Regions from separate parts of the Lactiplantibacillus sp. YT640 genome, predicted to be linked through region 1. Evidence: predicted binding sites of a transcription regulator. Region 1 holds the regulator's gene; each other region holds the start of a gene.
The links. Region 1 encodes NrdR, which represses ribonucleotide reductase genes. Its sites were predicted from a motif close to ACACNATATATNGTGT; they were not measured.
Positions count from the first base shown of each region.

Region 2: nrdD (anaerobic ribonucleoside-triphosphate reductase) is a predicted target of NrdR. The motif match lies at 3,540-3,555, and genes of this name have one in related genera.
Region 3: ACOV1R_RS07695 (deoxynucleoside kinase) is a predicted target of NrdR. The motif match lies at 2,204-2,219, and genes of this name have one in related genera.
Region 4: ACOV1R_RS09530 (redoxin NrdH) is a predicted target of NrdR. The motif match lies at 3,850-3,865, and genes of this name have one in related genera.

Region 1 covers NZ_JBMNVY010000004.1:160,762-166,889, forward strand. The annotation lists gene thrS (threonine--tRNA ligase) at 1-196, opposite strand, end outside; gene dnaI (primosomal protein DnaI) at 529-1,464, opposite strand; gene ACOV1R_RS04850 (replication initiation and membrane attachment family protein) at 1,468-2,871, opposite strand; gene nrdR (transcriptional regulator NrdR) at 2,893-3,408, opposite strand; gene coaE (dephospho-CoA kinase) at 3,450-4,043, opposite strand; gene mutM (bifunctional DNA-formamidopyrimidine glycosylase/DNA-(apurinic or apyrimidinic site) lyase) at 4,053-4,877, opposite strand; gene polA (DNA polymerase I) at 4,889-6,128, opposite strand, start outside.
Region 2 covers NZ_JBMNVY010000005.1:104,369-110,496, forward strand. The annotation lists gene ACOV1R_RS05500 (EAL domain-containing protein) at 1-528, opposite strand, end outside; gene nrdG (anaerobic ribonucleoside-triphosphate reductase activating protein) at 739-1,287, opposite strand; gene nrdD (anaerobic ribonucleoside-triphosphate reductase) at 1,253-3,475, opposite strand; gene ACOV1R_RS05515 (lipoprotein) at 3,924-4,397, shown strand; gene ACOV1R_RS05520 (peptide deformylase) at 4,540-4,950, shown strand; gene ACOV1R_RS05525 (FAD:protein FMN transferase) at 5,032-6,033, shown strand.
Region 3 covers NZ_JBMNVY010000008.1:70,794-76,921, reverse strand. The annotation lists gene ACOV1R_RS07705 (amino acid permease) at 1-761, shown strand, start outside; gene ACOV1R_RS07700 (M15 family metallopeptidase) at 1,143-1,880, shown strand; gene ACOV1R_RS07695 (deoxynucleoside kinase) at 2,271-2,906, shown strand; gene serS (serine--tRNA ligase) at 3,189-4,466, shown strand; tRNA gene ACOV1R_RS07685 (tRNA-Leu) at 4,883-4,964, shown strand; tRNA gene ACOV1R_RS07680 (tRNA-Thr) at 4,968-5,040, shown strand; tRNA gene ACOV1R_RS07675 (tRNA-Gly) at 5,065-5,136, shown strand; tRNA gene ACOV1R_RS07670 (tRNA-Leu) at 5,145-5,230, shown strand; tRNA gene ACOV1R_RS07665 (tRNA-Arg) at 5,241-5,314, shown strand; tRNA gene ACOV1R_RS07660 (tRNA-Pro) at 5,322-5,395, shown strand; tRNA gene ACOV1R_RS07655 (tRNA-Pro) at 5,446-5,519, shown strand; gene ACOV1R_RS07650 (CtsR family transcriptional regulator) at 6,009-6,128, shown strand, end outside.
Region 4 covers NZ_JBMNVY010000013.1:28,509-34,636, reverse strand. The annotation lists gene recR (recombination mediator RecR) at 1-27, opposite strand, end outside; gene ACOV1R_RS09555 (YbaB/EbfC family nucleoid-associated protein) at 43-351, opposite strand; gene dnaX (DNA polymerase III subunit gamma/tau) at 373-2,070, opposite strand; RNA gene ffs (signal recognition particle sRNA small type) at 2,456-2,542, opposite strand; gene tadA (tRNA adenosine(34) deaminase TadA) at 2,596-3,102, opposite strand; gene ACOV1R_RS09535 (class I SAM-dependent methyltransferase) at 3,105-3,713, opposite strand; gene ACOV1R_RS09530 (redoxin NrdH) at 3,936-4,166, shown strand; gene nrdE (class 1b ribonucleoside-diphosphate reductase subunit alpha) at 4,305-6,128, shown strand, end outside.

The DNA of each region.
Region 1 (6,128 bases):
TATCAGCAGCGATAATTTCGATACTACCATCGGTTGTCAGTGGTTGGCGATAGTCTACGATCTGATCGTTGAACTTACCAGCAACCGACCGTTTAGCCAATGAAGGACTAATTGACTTTGCAATTGCTTCCGTCGTTACGCCGGCATCAAATTGCTTTTCAGCACCATCTGGGAACTTAACATTAATACTTGCCATATACTTGACACTCTCCTTAAAATTTACCCACTCACCAAAACACCGCGCCGGGACGACAAAAAAGTCCCTAATGCCAGACTGAACTAGCATTAGGGACGTCATTGACGTGGTTCCACCCGATTTTTCAGTGTCATCAAAGACACTGACTCATTAGCGCTAATAACGGAAGCGTTCCGGCTCAATTGAGCATGTTCACAAAAGTGGTATCTTCGTAAACCCGGTCCAAGACTTCCAGAACAAGGTCTTGGTCTCTGCAATCCATGGTAAACAAAGCGTGTCTTTTGCATCTGTTTTCATTAAACCACTTTTAAACTAAAAGTCAACTCTTGATTTTAAGCATCGGGATTGAGTCGTCGATTACGACCGACCATCTCAATCTCACTCGCAAGGTAACGTACCCGTTGCATGATTCGCTGCGCTTTGACTGGTTCTTCATCACCCTTTTGTGAGAGCGTCAAATAACCATCTTGCAATTCTTGCATCGAAAAATTAGACGAAAAACAAGTTGGCAGTTCCTCCTGCATTCGATACTCCAGAATAACCCCGAGCACATCGTCCCGAATCCAAGTCGACGAAGCATCCGCACCGATATCATCAATCATGAGAATCGGTGCCCGTTTAATCGCATCGACCTTATCCGCCGACGTATTGTTACTAATTGAGCGCTTCATCTCGACCGCAAAACTCGGAAAATGAATCAAGGTCGTATTGAAACCCTTAGCAGCCAACGCGTTCGCCATCCCACCGAGTAAATAAGTTTTACCGACACCAAATGAGCCGTAGAGATATAAGCCCCGGTGAAAACGCTTGGGCGCTTGTGTATAGGCATCAATAAAATCAAGTGCTGCCATTAATGCTGTCGCCCGGTCACCATCTTGATCATACGTCTTTAAGTCCGCCGTCTGAATATTTTTCGGCATGCTGATTGATCGAACCCGCTGTTGCAATGCGTGAGCAGCTTGCTGTTCTTGCATTTGTGGTGTTGGCTGATAAGCAATGTCAATCAAGTGATTACTCATCACTAATGTCGGCTGATACCCAGGTGCTTGAGTTGGCTCGTGCCGCGCAATTTTACGTTTCTCTTCACAAAATTCATATAATTTAGCCGCTGAACGTTCTAGCGCATCCGAAGATAATTCGTTTTGATGAGCAGCTAAAAACTGGCGAACATCTGGATCTTGGTACACAGTTGTCATTAACGCCTCATACCGATGATTCAAGTTTTTCCGATTCATTAACGTCCGGAGTGTTTCTGAGATATTCTCCATGTTTTAGTCCTCCTTTTCCGAATTTGTCTCAAGCTTTGCTAGTCGATCAGCAAGCTGTTTGCGTTGGGCAGCAGTAATTTGTTTACCGGTCTGAGCTGGTTGCTTACCACTCTCAGTCTGTTGCTGTTGTTGGGCCCACTTTGGCATAATCTCCTTACGCGTCGGTCGATTGTTCTTGCGCCGTGTTGGTGTTGATTTCGGCTGTTTACGTTGCTTCAAATACATCAAAGCCGCTTCCGGCGTCGTAATGCCGTGTTGTTGCCAATCATTGGCGACTGTTTCTAGCAAATTACGATTAAGGGCAGCTAACTCCCGATTTTGCAATAAGTAGTAGATCACCATGTTGATGACGGCATTGGGTAATACCCCCCGACCAATTAAATCATGAACTAGCCGGTTCTCACCGCTCGTCACAAAACCATGTTTCTCCTGCTTCAAAGCTGATAAAAAGTCATACGGCACTGTCTGCTTAGCATACGTCACGAGTTGCTGCTCAGCCGTTGAGAGCTGTGCTGAAGCCTTGTTATCCTTAGTGGTCGTCGTTGCAACCGTTGCTTCCGTAGCGACCTGCTGACTCGAAACTGCGGGCCGTTCATAGCGCCGCGCAATCAATAATTTCAATTGATTTTCATCAAACTGACCCGTTGTTAAACTAGCCACTTCACTGATTAACTTAGCCATCTCAATCTCACTGATGCCGTAGACCCGACTTTCCGTAATGATCAGTTGCCGTGAACTCGCAACCTGTTTGAGATCAACATAGTTCTGCTTCAAAATTTGCCCCAACAGTTGCCAGTCAAAGTCATCGTCACTGAGCACGGGCGAGTGATCCTCGGCCGGTTCATTGGCCGCCAATTGGGCGCGCACCTTTTGCACTGAAAGAGGTGGCGTCGTAACTTTTTGACTATCAACGTGAAACACATCTAAGATATTTGCCGTCACGTCTTTGGCAGCCGTCAAGTCAATCGGCTGTGCTGCAAAATCGCCAGCAAGTTGTTGATAACGTAACTCACCGACCGTATCTAACAATAGGACACTCAATAGATCATCCGCAAAGAATTGTAACGCCAGTAATGGTGCTTGTAATTGATAAATGTACATGGCACCCAATTCATCTTGTTGATAATAGCTGCGCAACAAGCCAGTTGCTTCAAGTTTACGCCGAGCCGCTAACACCGTCGGCAAGTCCACATTTAGGATGCCAAGCAGTTCCGCGTGACTGCGTCGATTGCTCAGCTCATTCTCGCTACTCTGTAAGCTACGTAACGCCGCGTACAAGCTATATGCCAATGGCCCCATCAGTGGCAAGTATAATTCCGCCAATACAGCTTGTTGCGCCGCACTGAGCGCTGGTGCTTGCGGGACCACTAACCCAGTTTTGGGTGTTAAGGGTTCATCATTTGGCATGTTGTTCACCATTCTTTTTCACTAATCTTTTTTTCGTTTAGGTGCGTGGGTCGTCTTCGCTGACGGTTTTGCCAGTTTGACCTTATCACGCTCCATCATATCTTGGAGTTCATTCAAGAAGACGTGCATATCCTTGAATTGCCGGTAAACACTGGCAAAACGAATGTACGAAATTTCGTCAATATCTGCCAATTGCTCCATGACATACTCGCCGATAACTTGGCTTGAAATTTCATTTTCGCCCAGTGACCGGACCTTATTTTCAACATCATCAACGACGCCCGTCATGGTTTCCATGCTAACGGGTCGTTTCTCGGCCGAGCGAATAATTCCGCGCAAGACTTTTTCACGATTGAATTCTTCGCGGGCACCATTTTTCTTAATGACTAATAATGGCGTGGCTTCGACCCGTTCAAATGTTGTGAACCGGAACCCACAGTTTTCGCATTCCCGGCGCCGTCGAATCACGCGACCATCATCAGTTGGTCGACTGTCAACCACGCGGGAGCCATTATGATGACAATGTGGACATTGCATAGACTTCTCACCCCTTGTAACAACTAACAATCAGTTTTTCTTTATTTAGTAATAGTTTTCAGCCATTTTAACACGGCTGCTTTAGTTTTATCAATGTTGGCCCCGTTATCAATGACAACGTCAGCCCTTGCGACCTTCTGTGCAAGTGGCATTTGGCTGTCAATTCGTGCCTGAGCCGCCTGTTGCGATAAGTGGTTACGTGCCATTAACCGCTGCAATACTACGGCTGGTGGTGCCGTCACAACCAACACTTGATCACAAACATGTTGCCAGCCACTTTCAAATAACAACGGCACATCTAAAATAATTGCGTCGGGCTGTTGCTGGTTTGCCGCGACAATCGCTTCGAACATCGCGTACTGAATCGGTAACCGTGTAATTGCGGTTAAGGCTTGTAAAGCTTGAGCATCGTTAAAAACCAACTGGCCAAGCCATGGCCGATTCAGCCGCCCGTCTGCCAGCACTGCTTGCTGACCAAAGTGCGCCACAATCTTTTGGGTCGTCGGTTGGCCTGGCCCTTCAACCTGCCACGCGATTTTATCCGCATCAACGATTGGTAACTTAGTTGCCAGCAGCTTAGAAACAGTCGACTTACCAGTGGCAATGCCACCAGTCAATCCAATCAGCTTTGTCATCTTGATCACCTACAACCGTTGTTCTAACGGACAAAAATGGGTCCCTCGCTGTGCCACTTTGATTTTCTCAATAATCGTGCCACACCGTTCGCAAGGTTCCCCTTCACGACCATAGACGTGTAAGTGATTTTGAAACTGACCGGCCTCACCAAATGCCGTTGAAAATGAATGAACAGTGGTGCCGTGACCTTTAATTGCCATCGCCATTTCATCAATAATGTTTTGGCGCAATGTTGCAATCTCATCAGTAGTTAGTGAATTAGCAGGCCGCATTGGATGAATCTTACTCATCCATAGCGTTTCGTCCGCATAAATGTTCCCAATGCCCGCAATCTTACTTTGATCCAACAATAGTGGTTTGATCATCTTTTTCGACTTGCCAAAAGTGGCCGTCATATAAGCCAGTGTTAACTGTTCAGCAACGGGTTCCGGGCCAATTGTCCGCAATCCCGCCACCGTGTTTTCTTCACCGGTCGGCACGAGCGTCATTCGCCCGAACTTACGCGTATCGTTGTACAACAAATCACGATCATCGGTCAGATGGAAGATCACGTGCGTGTGTTTACCTTGATCTTCACCACGCGGTACAACATTATACTTGCCTTCCATCCGCAAATGCGACACCATCGTCAGACCATTGCTAAAGCGAAACAATAAATACTTCCCCCGCCGATCAATGGTCTGGATCGTTTGGTTGGCTAAACGCTGTTTGAAACTATCGACATCATTATTAATAATTTTCGGCCAAAAAACCTCGATACTAGCAATCGTTGCCCCGCTAACCAGACGATTTAAGCCGCGACGAACAGTTTCAACTTCAGGTAATTCAGGCATGGTGGTTCCCCCTATTTTGCATCGTACCAAGTATCACCGTAGTGGCTCTCAACCTTTAACGGTACGGCTAACTGTACGGCGGAATCCATCACGCTTGGCACTAATTTTTCTAAAACTGGAATTTCTTCTTTTGGCGCTTCAAAAATCAATTCATCATGAACTTGTAACAGCATGGTTGCTTTCAAACCCGCAGCCTGTAACTTATCTTGCATCTTAATCATCGCAATCTTGATAATATCAGCCGCACTCCCTTGGATGGGGGTATTCATGGCTGTCCGTTCAGCGAATGAGCGTTGGTTGAAGCTCTTGGAATTAATATCTGGCAAGTACCGGCGTCGATGTGAAATGGTTTCCACATAACCTTGTTTTTTCGCCGTTTGGACAATTTCATCCATATACTTTTTGACACCCGGATATTCTTTGAAGTAAGCGTCAATAAAGCTGCGAGCCTGTTTACGCGTAATGCCGATATTTTGTGACAAGCCGTAATCACTAATTCCATAGACGATTCCAAAGTTAACCGCCTTGGCTTGCCGTCGAATATTTGGCGTCACCTCTTCAGCTGAGTTCAAATGAAAGATTCGCATGGCCGTTGCGGCATGAATATCATCACCCGCTTTAAAAGCGGCCTGCATATTTTCATCATCAGTAATATGCGCGAGAACCCGTAATTCGATTTGCGAATAATCAGACGAGAAAATCTGCCAACCTTCATGACTAGGAACAAAGGCTTGTCGAATCTTACGTCCTTCTTCCAAGCGCACCGGAATGTTTTGTAAGTTTGGATCAACGGACGACAACCGGCCGGTTTGGGTCAACGTTTGCAAGTAGCGCGTATGCACTTTTTGATCAGCAGAATGAATGGCATCTAACAAACCGACAACGTAGGTCGATTGAATCTTCGAAATCTGACGATATTGTAAAATATTAGCGACGATTGGTGCTTCCGGTGCTAACTTTTCTAGAACGTCTACGGCGGTAGAATACCCTGTCTTGGTCTTCTTGATTACGGGTAATTTCATTTCTTCAAACAAGATGTGACCTAGTTGCTTAGGTGAATTAATATTGAACTCTTCACCGGCTTCTTGATAAATCGTCTGTTCAATTTCACTCAACCGTTCTGTAAACTGACTGCCCATGGCTTTAAGTCGACTGCTGTCGACCGTAATGCCGGCGATTTCCATCTGAGCTAAGACATTGGCCATCGGTTTTTCAATATCATCGTAAAGTTGATCCTGCTCATTGGCTGCC
Region 2 (6,128 bases), on a different contig from region 1:
CTGAGCAATATCACGCCAAAATGCTAATTCATGAGGAATGCGCTCCGCTTGCCCACTCATCCGTAAGTTTTGCATCGCAAACTTGATTTGATCAACAAACGGTAGTGCGTGGCGAATATTCTCAAACGTGCTCGAGCCCGTCCCCACGTCATCAATGCTTAATTTAATATCATGTTGGTGGAAAAAGAGACTATATTTTTGAATCTCGTTTAATGAAGGACATTCTGTCAACTCAATCGTCAGCGCGGCCGGATTCAACCTTTTTTTTAGGTAAATGATCGTCCCTAACATCAGGTCGTCCTCAGCTTGTTGCCGGTTTAAATTAAGGGCTAACACCTGATTAGTCGCTTTCGTCTGCAATTGACTAGCAAGTTGTTCTAATAATTCAGCTTGTTTATCTAATGATAATTCAGTGAACGACTTCGGAACGGCCCAGTGACCATTCATCTCTTTACGTAACAGTAATTCATAACCAAAAACAGCTCGATGGCTGTGATCAACTTGGGGTTGAACAAAAAAACGATACATTCATGAAGCCTCGCTTTTAATGATTTCTTTATGTCAATATAAATTGACAACTCCTGTAAAGTATAACCGCTTTTAACTAAAATATCGAGACATAGTTACAGACTTTAATTAAAAAAATTATTAAGGGTTATATGTAACCGTTATATTGACCGTAACAAAAAAGAACGTCGTGACGACCTCGTCATAACGCTCTTTTTACCAGTCTTAATTTCACTTAACCAACTTATCCCAGATGACGACTTTACCAGCTGTTAGCGACTTAGGAACGTCGATAATACGTTGATTGGAACTCCCCCGAAATTGTAGCGAGAGATCCATCTTATCTTGTAAAAAGCGCCCATCTACCAAGATATCAATTAATGATAGCATCTTCAGTTTATCCTCAGAGTCTTGTTGCAATTCTTCCCAAGTATAACCTGACCACGACCAAATATCCTTCGTGTTTCCAAATTCGGAGCGAATGCGTTCACAAATCCGAATGCCGACTTGAGTATTTAGAAACGGTTCACCACCTAGCAACGTCAACCCTTGCACATAATCTTGCCCAAGGTCTTCAATAATCTGATCTTCCAATTCTTGTGAATACGGTTGTCCATAATGAAAATTTTGTGCCGCCACATTATAACAGCCTGGACAGTGGAATGGGCAGCCGCTCAAGTACAAGCTACAGCGGACCCCTTCCCCATCAACAAAGTTAAATGCCTTATAATCAGCAACATATTGTTCACTTAAGTCCTCTGCCAGCCATTCTTTGGGCATCGGATTGTTTGGTCCTTTCGTAGCGCGCGGCATTCTTAATCATCTCCGGAGACATATTTTTAGCACGGGACGCGATTTCAACGTGGCGACCATGTACCATTGGTCGTTGTTGTGGGTTACCTAGATACCCACACGTCCGCTTAACAACATCACAGTATTTAGGGTCGTGATTGCCACATTCTGGACAGACGAACCCACGGGCAGTGGCCTTGAACTCACCCTTAAACCCACACTTAAAACACTGGTCGATCGACGTATTCGTTCCCAAATAGCCGACATGATCATAGGCCCAGTCCCAGACGGCCTCCAAGGCTTTAGGATTCTGGGTCAAATTAGGATATTCACAATAATGAATAAAGCCGCCTGACGCATATTGTGGAAAACGTTCCTCCAAAGTTAATTTATCGAAGGGCGTCGGGTGCTTACGGACATCATAATGAAAACTATTCGTGTAATATTCCTTATCCGTAATATCTGCGATCCGGCCAAACTTCGCAATATCGTCACGACAGAACGTATCCGTCAACGATTCAGCCGGCGTTGAATACAGACTATAATGATAGCCACTTTCAGCCGCCCACTGCGCACACTTATCCCGTAACGCTTTCACCACGGTCTCCGCAAAAGCTAACGCGTGCTCGTCTTGTTCCCAGTTCGGACCAAAGAAGGTCGTGCAGACTTCATAAATTCCAATGTATCCCAGTGAAATAGTCGCCCGCTGATTTTTGAAGAGCTCATCGACATTACCACCTGCTGGTAGCCGCTTACCAAACGCCCCATACATGTATAAGAGTGGTGCATTTTCCGGCTTAGCTTCCTTCGTTCGTTCGATACGGTACGCGAGTGCTTCATGACAAGTCGCCATCCGTTCCTCGAAGATTTCCCAGAACAACTGTTGGTCCCCATGTGCGGCTAACGCGATTCGTGGCAGGTTGACTGTCACCACGCCCAAATTCATCCGGCCCGAGTTTACCTCGACACCATTTTCATCACGCCAACCTTGTAAGAAGGACCGGCACCCCATCGGCGTCTTAAAACTCCCCGTTAATTCCTTGATCTTGTCATACATTAAAAGGTCGGGATACATCCGCTTGGTTGAACACTCAATCGCGAGCATTTTAATATCATAATTGGGATCATTCGGACTTAAATTTAACCCCCGCTTCATCGTGAAGATCAATTTAGGAAAAATCGCAGTTCGGTGCTCCTTACCGAGTCCCTTGATTCGAATCTGGAGAATCGCCTTTTGAATTTCTCGTTCAATCCAACTAGTTCCTAGACCAAAATTGACCGTGGTAAACGGCGTCTGGCCCTGTGACGAATATAACGTATTGATTTCATACTCAAGGGCTTGCATCGCGTCATAGATATCTTTTTTAGTTTTGGCTTTCGCATAAGCTTCCCGCTGATCGGCAGGGACCCACTTTTTCGCATCAGTCATATGTTTTTGATAGTTGATTGCCGCATAGGGAGCCAATAATTGGTCGACCCGGTTAGCGGAACAGCCACCATACTGTAATGAAGCCACGTTGGCAATGATCTGCGCCATTTGCGCTGTGGCCGTTTGAATCGACCGGGGTGAGGCAACTTCGGCGTTCCCAATCTTATACCCATTTTTGAACATGCCGTCAAAATCAATCAAGCAACAGTTCGTTTCAGGCGTGACTGGTGAATAATCGAGATCATGCCAATGGATATCGCCACGCAGATGCGCCTTAGCCACGACATCTGGTAGCATCTTCAAGCCCATGGCGCGACTTGCAGCACCGGCTTCTAAGTCGCGTTGCGTGTTAAAAATCGTACTATCCTTATTTGCATTTTCATGCACAACGCTGGCATCGCGCTCAAACAACTTTTCAATCCGTCCTTGAACATTAGTTGCTGCCGCAAACCGCTGCTGTTCAGCTTCAAAGTAATCCTGATATGCCTTAGCTGCCGCGGTCAGGCCTTGCGCATTCAAAATCTGCATCATGGTACTACGTAGCTCCTGAGTATCAATGTTGTCAGCATCTTGATACTGGGCAACAAGGGCCTGCTTGACGACCCGTACCTCGTCATCAGTCGCTAACAACCGTCGTAAGACAAAGTCAATTTTATACGGATGAAATTTCGTTTGTGCGCCACCCCGCTTTGTGACGGTCAGTGGCCGTAATTGGTCTAATATATCGTTAGTTGTCGTTGTTAGCATCTTAATTCCCCACTTTTCAAAGTCATTGATCGAATACAATTGATAGTGCGTTCTGTTTGAATCAATACTATATATAGTAGCTCATTTCCATTAACTTGCCCATTGCCAAAATTAACTGTCACCTTCAGTTGTGTACACCAAATCGCTTTAATCGTCCGGTTAGTGCGTCTTTGGAATATTTAAAAAATATTTTTTATACTGTTTTTTATCTAATATCAGAATATTTAATCAATCTCGTTAACTACCGAACCAACCTTGATACGGCTTGCTTTCAATATTTTTCAAACGCCATAAACCGAATTTTAATTCGTTAAAAATTAAGCTGAACACAACCAAGTTGTTGTAAACTGATTAACTTATGACTATTTTGTTTAACTCATGCGGCGGATTCGCTATAATGAATTTAAGTCCTCATTGAGGGATGTGGACATTGGAGGAGAGAATAATTATGCAAAAAAGCAGGGGAATAATCGTTGGCTTGTTGTTGACAGGGCTACTGACAGGATGCCATTCTGCCACTGACACACAAACGCCCACCGTTCAACCAGCAACATCAAAAGTCAGCGCCGTTCGCTCAGTCACGACTCGGGATTTCTTAGGTCGCTGGGTCAGCGCTAGACCAGCAATGAGTCTGTACCTCAGTACCAATCATCAAGTTGCTTGGTTCCGACGCGGACATACGCCCATTCGTAGTCGCGCAACGTTAACGTTAAGTGATACACGTGCCACGTTCACAATCGATCACAATGTTGCAAAACTGACCCTCAACGACGCTAATCAAATGACCATGAATTATCAAGGGACTAATATCGCACTGATTAAAGATCCAAATTGGCAGCCTGAACACAACCAGGTTCCCACCACAACTAATGACGCCTTAAAGGCGGGCACCTTAACGCCAACATTTAAATTGTCGTACTAATTGAAGGCCACACCACATTTGCACGTTGACTTGTGTGAGTGTGGTGTGTTTTTTAGGGCCTGACAACTAGCGAACGGCTTGCTTCTGTCAACCGTGCTCTCTATAATTAAATTAATATGACTAATCAATGGAGGAACATCAAATGATTCGACCAATTGTGCATGATCCCGCCGCGCTTAGTGTCCCTGCTGACTTAGCAACCCCTGCAGACACTCAAGTCTTGACTGATTTACTGGATACCCTCGCCGCACACACCGATAATTGCGTTGGAATGGCCGCGAATATGATTGGGGTCAACAAACAAATTATTGTCGTGCAACTCGGTCCCTTTGCAATTGCAATGATCAATTCGAAGATAATTGATCATCACGGCACTTACGAGACTAAGGAAGGCTGCCTGTCCTTACCTGGTGAACGTCCGACTAGCCGCTATCACCAAATCACGGTGAAACATAAAGATCAACACTTTAAACCGCAACAACAACGATTCAACGACTTCACAGCACAAATTATTCAACACGAATTAGATCACTGTGCAGGGAAACTGATTTAATTGTGCCTACTTCTAACTGAGCGGGAATAAATGTTCAGTTTGCTGAACTCGTTGATATTTATGAAAGATAGGACTGGTTTTATGACAACTTTAGCTTATAATGGCGAGACAGCAATTCCTGCACTCGCTCAGCAGCGTCGACACCAAGCTCATCACGCGCTCGGTACCGACATTGATTTGACCCTTTTTGGTAGTGATAGTGACCAGTACCTACAAGTTGCTTGCGATCTTATCGACCAATATGAAGACCGCTTGACTGTCAACCGGACTGTTTCTGAGGTCATGGCAATCAACCAGGCGGCGGGCCAACATCCCGTTCAAGTGAGCGCCGCCACCTATACACTCGTTCGGCAAGCTGTCGAACTCAGTCGACAACATTTTGGTTTCAATGCGTTGATTGGTCCGCTCGTGAAACTCTGGCACATTGGTTTTACTAACGCGCACGTCCCTGAACAGTCTGCAATTAACGAACGATTGGCCTTGATCGACCCCGAAGCCGTCATTTGTAATGACGCTGATTTCAGTGTGCTTCTCAAGGTCACGGGAATGGAGCTGGATCTAGGCGCAATTGCCAAGGGCTACATTGCCGACCGCATTCAAGATTACTGGGAAGCATTTGGACAGCGGGCCGGAATGATCAACCTAGGTGGTAATCTGTTAATGGTGGGGACGTCCCCACTTCATCCGGATGGGCAATGGCGCGTTGGTATCCAAGATCCCACCACTGACCGCGGTAACGCGATTGCCAGCGTTACGATTGGCCCCTGCTCGGCCGTGACCAGTGGTATTTACGAGCGGCACCTTGAATTTAACGGCCAGTCCTACCACCACATCTTAGATTCGCAAACGGGTTATCCCCGACAAAACGACCTTGAAAGTGTCACCGTTTTCTCGAAAGCTTCCATTGATGGTGAAATCGAAACGACGCGGCTCTTCTTTGCGGGCCAACCGATTCCCGATTGGGCAACTCAGCGACTCGATATTTACGGCGCCATTTTTGTGACTAAACAACGTGAGCTTCAAATCGTTGGCTTATCACCTGAACAAGTTATCTTACTCGATGACCGGTTTACAATAATTTAGACCACAAAATAAGCTAGGTCCTCCAAGAAATTAACTTCTTGAAGGACCTAGCTTATTTTATGGTCCACTTACAGGCTAGCATTTAATTTGCAGTT
Region 3 (6,128 bases), on a different contig from region 1:
AAAGTATTCCGGCGGCTATTAAACAAGTTTTCTGGCGTATTTTGTTATTTTACATTTTAGCCATTTTCGTGATTGCGGCGATTATTCCTTATACGTCGAAAGATCTTCTAGGGTCATCAGCGAGCGATATTGCCATCAGTCCGTTTACGTTAGTCTTTAAACGGGCTGGGTTGGCGGCTGCGGCCAGTGTGATGAACGCAGTGATCTTGACGTCCGTATTGTCAGCTGCTAATTCGGGGATGTACGCCTCGACACGGATGTTATATTCTTTGTCATTACAGGGTTATGCCCCCAAGACATTTGGTCGGGTCAATCGTCGTGGGATTCCAATCATGGCATTATTAGGAACGACGGTGATCGGATTACTCACGTTCTTGTCGAGTCTATTCGGTGAACGAATTTATATTTTCCTCGTTTCGGCCAGTGGGTTAACGGGCTTTATCGCTTGGCTAGGAATCGCTATTTCGCATCTGCGTTTCCGTCGCGCGTTTGTTAAGCAGGGTCATCAATTGAGTGAATTGCGGTACCATGCCAAGTGGTTCCCATTTGGCCCGTGGTTCGCCTTTATCTTGTGTGTCGTGGTCATTATTGGTCAAGACTTACATTCATTTGCAACGCTTGATTGGCAGGCTATTGGGGTGACCTATATGAGCATCCCGTTATTCATCATCTTGTATGTCTATTATAAGATTCGTCACCATACTAAGATGATTCCACTAGACAAGGTTGATTTGACACGCAAACGGCACCATCAAGATTAAGCACGCACTTTGATAGTTTGAGTAAATGCGGTTGACACTGGGTCAATCGCATTTTTTGACGGCGAGAGTTGGGCCTGTCAACTCAAGGCGCGGTCGTATTTTTAGGTGTCCTGATTTATGCTGATAACACTGCTCACAACAGATGGTCACGGCGGATCGTTATGAGCGGGGGCTTGCACGATTGTAATGATAGCAAGCGGCAAATTGAGGGTGCGCTAATCTGATATCTATGGTAATTTGATAGAATGAGAATATGGAATCATTAAAAATTCGCAAACTTATCCTTAAGAATAGGCTAGTCGGCTATGACTATGCTAAGCTGAAATGAGAAAGGCAGCGAGAGAGATGTTAAAGAGAAATTTGTTAAGAGGTCTAGCATTAGTGTCATTAGCAGGTGTCCTGGCTGGCTGTGGTGCTAGCCAGTCGACGTCTAAAGCGACTAGTAGTTCTACGAGTGCTAAGTCGACGAAGACGCAGACCAAGCGGCAACGACTGATTAGTGCCTTACCGAAAGGCGTTAAATCGACCGATAGCGACTTAGTGGTCGTCAATAAGTGGCATAAGCGCGCTGAGATGACATTTAATAAGTCGAGCGTGGATGGTATTGAAGTCCGTAGTTCTATCGTCAAACCATTGGAAGCCTTTCTAGCGGGGGCAAAAAAAGCCGGCTATCCAGCAACAATCGTGTCTGGGTATCGCTCAGTCGCTTATCAAAAAGAGGTTTGGGATCAGTCGATTCAAACCTATGAGAATCAAGGAAAATCAGCCAAGGAAGCCTTAAAGCTGACTAAAGAATATGTCGCAGTTCCTAGTGGTAGTGAGCATGAAACTGGTCTCGCAGCAGATATCATGAACACGCACTGGTACAGCACTCATGGTAATCAATTATTGTCATCATCCGACAAGAACAAGGGTCAGCAGTGGTTGATTAATCACGCGGCGGACTATGGATTTGTGTTGCGCTTTACTAAAGATGGTAAGCAGTCGACCGGGATTGACTATGAATCTTGGCATTTCCGTTACGTTGGTAAGGCGAGTGCGGAATTCATGACTAAGCACAATTTGACTCTCGAACAGTACGTCAGTTTGCTGCAAGCTCGAGAAAAGGCGGCCAAGTAATAAGCTAGCCGTATTATTGATGGCCCCAATTAATACCATTTATGGCGTACGTTAGGAATTAGCTAGCGTGCGCTTTTAAATTGTCTTCGGTTTAGCAATGTGGGTTCGTCTCAACTGAGTATTATTTGGTCACGACACGTTGTCACTTGATCATGCTGGTCAGAGGCCGCACTCAAAGCTGAAGTGCCACCAGCGCCGGCTTGGGTAACCCAGTGTGTGTTAGTGAGTTGCTTGGATCGCTGACTAGTGCGTCGCAGTTGTGGCTGGTGCGAAGTTTTTTACTGAATTAACTCACCAGATATTGCATTTTAAGACGTGGGTGCGTACAATATGTAGTGTTGCTTTTAGAGATAATCAAAATTTTGACGTGATTAAAAGGAGAGACGCCCCATGCTTGTAATGTCAGGAACAATCGGTGCCGGCAAGACGAGTTTAACGCAGTTAGTGGCTAACCACTTTGGTTCTAAAGCGTTTTACGAGTCAGTTGATGATAATCCCATTTTGCCGTTATTTTATAAGGATCCTAAGAAGTACGCCTTCTTATTACAAATCTATTTTTTAAATAAACGGTTAGACAGTATTAAATCAGCTTTTGCTAACGATCTGGACGTCTTAGACCGGTCGATTTTTGAAGATTCATTATTATTTCATTTGAATGGTGATCTTGGCCGGGCGACGAATACCGAAGTTGACATTTATGATTCATTATTAGATAACATGATGCAGGAATTGCCAGAAGCGTCTCATCAAAAGAGTCCTGATTTACTTATTCATATCAATATTTCTTTTGATACGATGCTCAAACGAATCCAAAAGCGGGGCCGTTCTTACGAACAAATTGATCAAGATCCTGATTTATATAAATATTATCAGACTTTGAATGAACGCTATGACGACTGGTACGCTAATTATGATCATAGCCCGAAGATGCAGATCGACGGGGATCAGCTGGACTTTGTCGCCGATGCGGATGCGCGTAAGGAAGTCATTCGGTTGATCGACGAAAAAGTGGCTAGTTTAGGCTAGTTGCCTTTTTAGAATCAATGTTTTATAGTAGACAGTGAATATTAAACACGGCGCGTTTTTAAGTAGACGTTCAGAGAACCGGTGGGTGGTGTGAATCGGTAGTCGAAACTCCGGCGCGACAATGTGGGCAGGTAATACTGCACGGCACGGCCGTTATCCGTTTAAGGGTGGGATTAATCATGATCCTGAACTTGGGTGGTACCGCGAATCGCAGTCTCTTCGTCCCAATTGGGAGGAGAGACTGTTTTTATTTACGATTAAAAGTGAAAAGGAGACGTCGTTATGTTAGATGTTAAAATGATTCGTCAAAATCCAGATTTTGTAAAAGAACAGCTTGGTCATCGGGGCGTTGCTGCGAGTGACATCGATGATTTATTGGCCGCTGATGAAAAGCGTCGTGAATTGATCGCCAAGAGCGAACAATTGAAGTCGACGCGTAACCAAGTTTCAGGCGAAATTTCACAGAAGAAGCGGAACAAGGAAGACGCTAGTGCCGAAATTGCAGAAATGCAAAAGGTTAGCGCCGATGTGAAGACGTTGGATGAAGAACGGCGGACAGTCGATGCCCAAGTTCAGGATATGGCTGCACATTTACCAAACATGCCCCATCCCGACGTACCAGTTAGCTTGAAAGAAGAAGATGCCGTTGAATTACGTCGAATCGGGACACCACGGCATTTTGACTTTACGCCGAAAGCACATTGGGATATCGGTGAAGATTTAGGCATCTTAGACTTTGAACGCGGTGCTAAGGTTTCTGGTAGTCGTTTCTTATACTACGTGGGCGATGGTGCTAAACTGGAACGCGCCGTTTACAACTTTTTCTTAGACCAGCACGAAGCTGAAGGGTATACGGAAGTTTTGCCGCCATACATGGTCACTGATGAATCTATGTACGGTACCGGCCAATTTCCTAAGTTCAAGGAAGACGCTTTCCGGATTACGACGCAAGATTTGACGTTGATTCCAACGGCCGAGGTGCCATTAGTCAACTATTATCGTGATGAAGTTATTCCGGCTGAAAAATTACCAGTTTACTTTACGGCCTTATCACCAGCCTTCCGTGAAGAAGCTGGTAGTGCTGGTCGTGATACGAAAGGCTTGATTCGCTTACACCAATTCAATAAGGTTGAAATGGTTAAGTTCACGAAACCAGAAGATTCATGGGATGAATTAGAGAAGTTGACCAACAATGCCGAATCATTGCTAAAGAAACTTGGGTTACCATATCACGTTATTACGTTAACGACTGGTGACATGAGCTTCACAGCTGCCATGACACATGACTTGGAAGTTTGGTTCCCAGAACAAGACAAGTACCGGGAAATCTCGAGTTGTTCAAATTGTACTGATTTCCAAGCTCGGCGGGCGCACATTCAATATCGCGATGACGATGGCAAATTGCAATTCGTTCATACTTTGAACGGGAGTGGCTTAGCTGTCGGTCGGACCGTTGCGACCATTTTGGAAAACTATCAAAATGAAGATGGGACGGTTACGATTCCGGATGTATTAGTTCCATATATGCACGGTAAGACGAAGATTGAAAAACAAGGTTAATTGAGATGAAGTTAGCGAACTCGCAGTGATGCGAGTTCGCTTTTTTTGCATAATTAATGAGTATTAAAAGGAACTGTCGATTTTAAAATGTGAGTGGAAATAACGGCCGAGTTGACTAAATAATTGCGGGACGGGCAGAATGTCGGGACAACATTTCAGGCGCAAAAGGGCGAAAAAGCTGGGTTTACTGAAATTTATTCACCTTTTTTTGAAAATAGGGTTTGCTATTTTCGGCTACCGTGCTATAATATTTCTTGTCGGAAAAATATAACTTGTTTATCCAGTAAAAAGTATATTTATCCATTTATTTGAAAAAAGTTGTTGACAAGTATTCAACATGATGATAAAGTTAAATAGTTGTCAAGGCATACCAGTAAGAACTGTTTGAACCGGCAACAAGGCATGATTAACATCATGCGGGTGTGGCGGAACTGGCAGACGCGCTAGATTTAGGTTCTAGTGTCTTACGACGTGGGGGTTCGAGTCCCTTCACCCGCACATGCCGACTTAGCTCAGTTGGCAGAGCATCTCACTAGTAATGAGGAGGTCGGAGGTTCGAATCCTCTAGTCGGCATTTACAATTTAATAGCTTTATTATGCGGAAGTAGTTCAGTGGTAGAACATCACCTTGCCATGGTGGGGGTCGCGGGTTCGAATCCCGTCTTCCGCTTTTAATTTGCCGGGGTGGCGGAATTGGCAGACGCACAGGACTTAAAATCCTGCGGTTAGTGATAACCGTACCGGTTCGATCCCGGTCCTCGGCATTTTAAATAAGCACCCATAGCGCAATTGGATAGAGTGTCTGACTACGAATCAGAAGGTTGTAGGTTCGACTCCTACTGGGTGCATTAGTATCGGGAAATAGCTCAGCTTGGTAGAGCACCTGGTTTGGGACCAGGGGGTCGCAGGTTCGAATCCTGTTTTCCCGATCGTTTAACACAGTCTTAGTTAAGTGCTAAGGCTTTTTATTTAATTTTCTCGGGAAGTAGCTCAGCTTGGTAGAGCACTACGTTCGGGACGTAGGGGTCGCAGGTTCAAATCCTGTTTTCCCGATTACGGTTAAACCAACTAATCCAGTCATTTGGCTGGATTTTTTTATGGCCTTTTTTGTAAGCAGGGGTGTTTCAACGGTCAGGGGACACTTTTGCGACGTTACTCACTAAGTCAGCCATGTGAAGAATACGGTGGTTGTGACTCATAATCCCGACAAGGCAACAGCCACTGTTAGTCATGAGCTCGGAGAAATTAGTCTCGGAACTGCTGTTCATCGTTGTGATACCAGTGCCCATCGCCTGCAATGAGGAGTGACTCAACTTGACATATTTTAAATAGGTAGTTCAATGAATATGGAGACCTAATAATTTAATCATTATGAGGTTCTAAACGGTTGAATCAATTGAAAGCAAACGTTCGGCGTGCTATGCTGTAACAACCGTTAAGCACATGCTAGTCCGCGGTTTGGGTGAAATTCTTTGCTTTTTTCCATTATCCTCGTATAATAATAGTCAATATTAGTCAAAGATAATGAAAAGGGTGAAGCACATGCAAAGTCAAAATATCTCGGATATTATTGAAAAGTATTTAAAAAGTATTTTGGCGGACTCGGAGCATGTTGAAATTCGACGGTCAGAAATTGCCGACCTTTTCAACGTGGTACCCTCA
Region 4 (6,128 bases), on a different contig from region 1:
CTTAGCAATTGGTTCTGGATACTGCATGTACTTACCTCGTTTTTACTGTAATCCCTTAGTATATTTTCCCATTGTACTTTGTGTCTGTTCATCGACCTTAGTCAATGCGTCGTTCACCGCAGCAACGACTAAGTCCTGTAACATATCCACATCATCAGGATCAACAGCATCAGGGTTAATCGTAATATCCTTCATCTTCTTATCACCAGTAAAAGTGACTTTGACCATGTCGTCTGGCGCCGCACCCGTGAAGGTTTGTTCATTTAAAGCCGCTTGTTCGGCTGTCATTTGCGCCTGCATCTTCTTCATTTGTTTCATCATACTTTGCATATTGCCCATTCCACGCATCATAATTATCAGTTCCTTTCGTCTTTAGTCCGGCTGTACTTCAACTAAATCACCGAACATATTCTTAGCTTCTTCAACGACCGGTTCTTTGGCCGGTGCTTGTTGCTCTGATGTTGCACCTCCTGGCTGGTGAGTGGCCAAATAATCCTTACGAATTTGTGGCCACTGTTCTTTAGGCACACAGACAATCTTGGGTGCCTGTCCCATCAGCCGATCCAAACCATTTCCGAGTGCATCGATCAAGGTCTGGTCATCAATCGCTTTTTGATAAACAAACGCATAGTCAAACGCAACCACAACACCTTCTGAACTGGCCGCAACTGGTTGGGCCACGTGCATTAGGGCCCGCTGCGTCACACTCAAAATATTCATCAAATCAGTCCAAACATCGCGCACCTTAATGAGATCATTCTTCGTTGCCGCTCCCAGAATAGGATAAATCTGACTGACATTAACCTTCTTAACAACCGGGCCATTACTCGACCGCGGCTTAGCCGGTGCAGGTTTAGTGATACTACCACCTTGAGAACGTAACGTTTTGACCTCGCTTTGCAACTGTTCAACTTGTTGTGCCAGTTTATGCACAGTGGGATCTTCAGGATTGACCGTTGCCGCAGCTACCGGTTGAACGGCCGCTTGACCATCCAACTGAGCTAGCTTGACCGTCAACACTTCTAAATAAACGTCGGGGTGCGTCGTGAACCGCATTTGTTGTTGAATATCGTTCAACGTCTTGACCATTTGGTACAGGACTTCAGCATCGATTTGCTTGGCAAATGCTTCAAATTGTTGATCATCCTCGCCCATCGCCACACTATCGACCATTTCAGGGGCCTGTTGATAGAGTAACACGTCACGCGTATAACTGATCAAATCTTCAATGAAACGGTTCGCATCTTTACCTTCTTGTAAGATTTGTCGCATCGTCTCTAGTGCCGGCTTCGTATCATGGTCGGTGACCTCACTGACATAGTTAGCCAGCAACTGCTTGGTCACACTTCCCGTCACCATTAACGCATCATCCAACGTAACCGTGTTATCCCCAAACGAAATTACTTGATCCAGAATACTTAAAGCATCCCGCATTCCACCTTCAGCAGCCGCTGCAATGACGCGTAGCGCTTTTTCATCATAGGTCACATCCTTCTCATTGAGGATGTACACCATCCGATCGTAGCTATCCTTAGCCGTAATCCGCCGAAAATCAAACCGTTGCGTCCGTGAAATAATCGTTAATGGAATCTTATGGGGCTCCGTTGTCGCTAAGATAAATATAACGTTAGCCGGGGGTTCTTCTAGCGTTTTGAGCAACGCATTAAACGCGCCAGTCGATAACATATGAACTTCATCAATAATGTAGACTTTATAGTCCGCTTGCGTTGGAGCATACTTCGCTTTGTCCCGAATATCACGAATCTCTTCCACGCCATTATTAGAAGCCGCATCAATTTCGATGACATCATTTAGTTGCCCCTTGGTAATCGCCGTACAAGTCTCACATTCATTGCAAGGTTCCCCATCAACAAGATGGTGACAGTTAATTGCCTTGGCAAAAATCTTTGCTGCCGACGTTTTCCCAGTTCCCCGGGGACCGGTAAACAGATACGCATGACTCGTCTGGTGGGTCATAATGGCATTTTTTAGTGTCTGGGTAATCATCTGTTGCCCGACAATCTCATCAAAGCGTTGGGGACGCCAAACCCGATATAGTGCCCGATACATGCGATTCTTCCTTTCTTACATCAGTCATACTTTGGTTATCATTACTTATTATAAGCCATTGTTTAAACGTCCTGAACAGTTAGCTTCCTGGTTGTGCTGCTTCCACTAACGATCAGTGTCAGTTATGCAAATTAAGCATCTAAGCGCACTTGCCAACGAGTCGATGCCCAGGCCTTTAACCACCTTTGTTAGGCGTTTGGTTATTCCTTCAACAAGCAGTGGCTTTAACTATCAGCCTGAAAAGCATCACCCAAATAACGTATTACTACTATAATAATAGGTAAATAAAAATAAACCAACCTATCAGCACGTTCAAAACTAGCACTCAATATTTAATTTAAATAAAAAGCTCTCAACCGAATGGCTAAGAGCTGTTACATTTCATAAAAACAAAAGGCACAAGATGAAGCAAACTTAGTGCTGCTTCCTTCCGGACCTGACACGATTCGTAAATCCACCCTTGCCTTTTGGCCTTGCGGCAAATACTATAATACATGATTTGCGCCACAATTACCAGCCATCGGCCTAATTTTTTTCAGCAGCTTCACGTCGTGCTTTTTTAGCCGCCTTTTTCCGTTTACGAATCCCACGGAAGAAGTTTTCCAACATCTCGCCGGCCGGACGTGCCAAGATGCGTTCATGAACCGTTACTTGATGATTTAACCGGGTATCATCCATCACCTGATACAAACTACGAACGGCGCCAGCCTTGGGATCACGGGCACCAAAGTAGAGTTCAGGTAGCCGTGCATTAATAATAGCCCCACTACACATCAAACATGGTTCCAAGGTGACATATAGCTGACAATCGGCTAATCGCCAACTATGCAAATATTCGCAAGCTTCCTGAATCGCAATAATTTCCGCGTGCATCGTTGCATCCTGACCATGCTCCCGTAAATTGTGACCACGGCCAATAATTTCACCCTGGTGAACGATCACGGCCCCAATCGGCACTTCGCCAATTAAGTAGGCCATCCGCGCTTCATGTAATGCTTCTTGCATCCAGTCTTCCGCTGTTGGTTCCGTCACGACTATCCCTCCTTTACACTTTGTAGGATGTAATACCCTTTGTCCTTCTTAATCACCTGACAATTACCAAAGGTCGTTTGCATCAATTTCTTCGCAGATGGTGCGCCCTGCTTTTTCTGTAAAACGACGGTGAGTGTTCCACCAACGACTAGCCGTGAAACGGCCCCCGTTAACATCGCATCCACCACTGCCTTACCTGCGCGCACCGGTGGGTTGGTGACAATCGCCGCGTAATTAGTCGCGGTCACTTGTTGATAGACATCAGACGTAAAAATATTGGTATTCGTAATTTGGTTCAAAGCAACATTTTTACGCGCTAAGCTTAGCGCTAACTCGTTCACATCGACCATATCAACCGTTCGTTCGGGTGATTGATACGCGAGCGCCATCCCAATGGGACCATATCCGGTTCCCAAATCTAGCATTGGGCCCGCTGGCAAATCAGTTGGATCAAACGCTGCAAGTAGTGTTCGTGAGCCGTAATCCACGGTACGCTTGGAGAAGACACCGTTGTCCGTCGTAAATTTAAACGAGTGATTAAAAATTTCAAAATTCCATTGCTTTTCATCATGCACAATATCCGGATTGTGTGTATAATAATAGTTGGTCATATTTATTTTCCTCTAAATTTCTGGTCTATATCTATGATAACTGATTCAGCGAGTGAACCACAAATAATTTAAAAAACTTTTTAGTCGGTTAAAAGCTGACACTAACACAACATCTAGGACTTGTGATTTTTACCACACCCTAGATGTTGTGTTTTTTGATTGTTTTTTTCACCACATGTTGTATACTAAATTTATCAGAAAAACGAGTTAGGATGATGAAAAATGAAAAAAGTTACTGTATTTACTAAAAACAACTGCATGCAATGCAAGATGACTAAGAAGTTCCTCACGGCGCACAATATTGCCTTTGAAGAGAAGAACATCAATACGAATCCTGAATACGTCGATTACCTGAAGAATCAAGGTTTCCATGCTGTTCCGGTCGTTGAAATCAATGGCGAAGACAGCATTGCCGGCTTCCGTCCGGATGCTTTAAAACAATTAGCTGTTTAGTTTGTTCACGCTTTTTTGCGTGGTTACATAGCTGGTTTACCCTTTAAAATATGATAAACGACCCACAATCATCAACCTACTGATTGTGGGTCGTCGATTTTGCCAGCCACAATTATACTGATAGAAAGAGGATTCCTTATGACCTTAAAAGATTTAAAAGACGTCACGTATTACGACTTAAATAATGAGATCAATATTCCCGTTAACAATCAGATTCCGCTCAACAAGGATCAGGAGGCACTTGCCGCTTTCCTTGAACAAAATGTTGAACCGAACACGATGAAATTTGATAGTCTTAAGGCGCGCTTTGACTACCTACGTGAACACGACTATTTGGAAACCCCTGCCATTGATAAGTATGATTTTAGCTTTATCGAAAAACTTTACGATTACTTGCGGTCGCAAGACTTCCACTTCAAGACGTTTATGGCGGCTTACAAATTTTATGCCCAATACGCCTTAAAGACGGATGATGGCGACTATTACTTGGAAAACTTTATTGACCGTGTGGCAATGAACGCCCTCTACTTTGCTGATGGTAATGAAGACTTGGCGATGGACCTGGCCGACGAAATCGTTCACCAACGTTATCAACCAGCCACCCCCAGTTTTCTCAATGCTGGCCGGGCCCGGCGTGGTGAATTGATTTCTTGCTTCTTGATTCAATCGACCGATGATATGAACTCAATCGGCCGGACGATTAACTCCGCGTTACAACTTTCTCGGATCGGTGGCGGGGTCGGTATTAACCTCAGCAACTTACGGGGTGCCGGTGATCCAATCAAGCATATCGATGGCGCTGCTAGTGGGGTCGTACCCGTCATGAAATTATTAGAAGACAGTTTCTCCTACTCTAACCAATTAGGTCAACGTCAAGGTGCCGGGGTCGTTTACCTTAGTGTCTTTCATCCAGATATTATTGCCTTTCTTTCTGCTAAGAAGGAAAACGCCGACGAAAAGATTCGGCTCAAGACGCTTTCACTCGGTGTCACCGTACCCGACAAGTTTTACGAGTTGATCAAGGCTGACGCTGATATGTATCTCTTCAGTCCTTACGGCGTTGAACGCGAATACGGGGTACCGTTCTCATATGTCGATATCACCAAAGAATACGACAATATGGTTAAGAACCCGAACATCCGTAAAACTAAGATCAAGGCGCGTGACCTTGAAAATGAAATCAGCAAGTTACAACAAGAATCTGGCTACCCATACGTCGTCAACATTGATACCGCGAACCGCGAAAATCCTATCGACGGTAAAATTGTGATGAGTAACTTGTGCTCAGAAGTGATGCAAGTGCAAACCCCATCATTAATTGATGACCAACAACAGTATGAGAAGTTGGGAACTGATATTAGTTGTAACCTTGGTTCGACTAACATTGTTAACTTAATGGCCTCTCCAGACTTTGGACATTCTGTTGAAGCCATGGTGCGCGCGTTAACTTTTGTTACTGACCACTCTAACGTCGACGTCGTTCCTTCCATCCAAAAAGGGAACCGTCAAGCCCATACCATTGGGTTAGGTGCCATGGGGCTCCATGCCTTTTTCGCGAAGAATCAGATGGAATACGGCAGTAAAGAAGCCGTTGACTTTACCAATATCTACTTCTTACTCTTAAACTACTGGACCTTAAAAGCTTCTAACGAAATTGCGCGTGAACGTCACGAAACCTTCGTTAATTTTGAAAAATCCAAGTATGCCGATGGTTCTTACTTTGACAAGTACACCACCCAAGATTGGCAACCAAAATATGACAAGACCGCTGCACTGTTTGACAGTATCTTCATTCCAACCAAAGCTGATTGGGAAGACCTCAAAGAAGCCGTTATGCGTGATGGTCTCTATCATCAAAACCGGATGGCTGTCGCCCCAAATGGGTCAATCTCGTACATCAACGATACGACTGCCAGCCTACACCCAATCATCAACCGGGTCGAAGAACGACAAGAAAAGAAA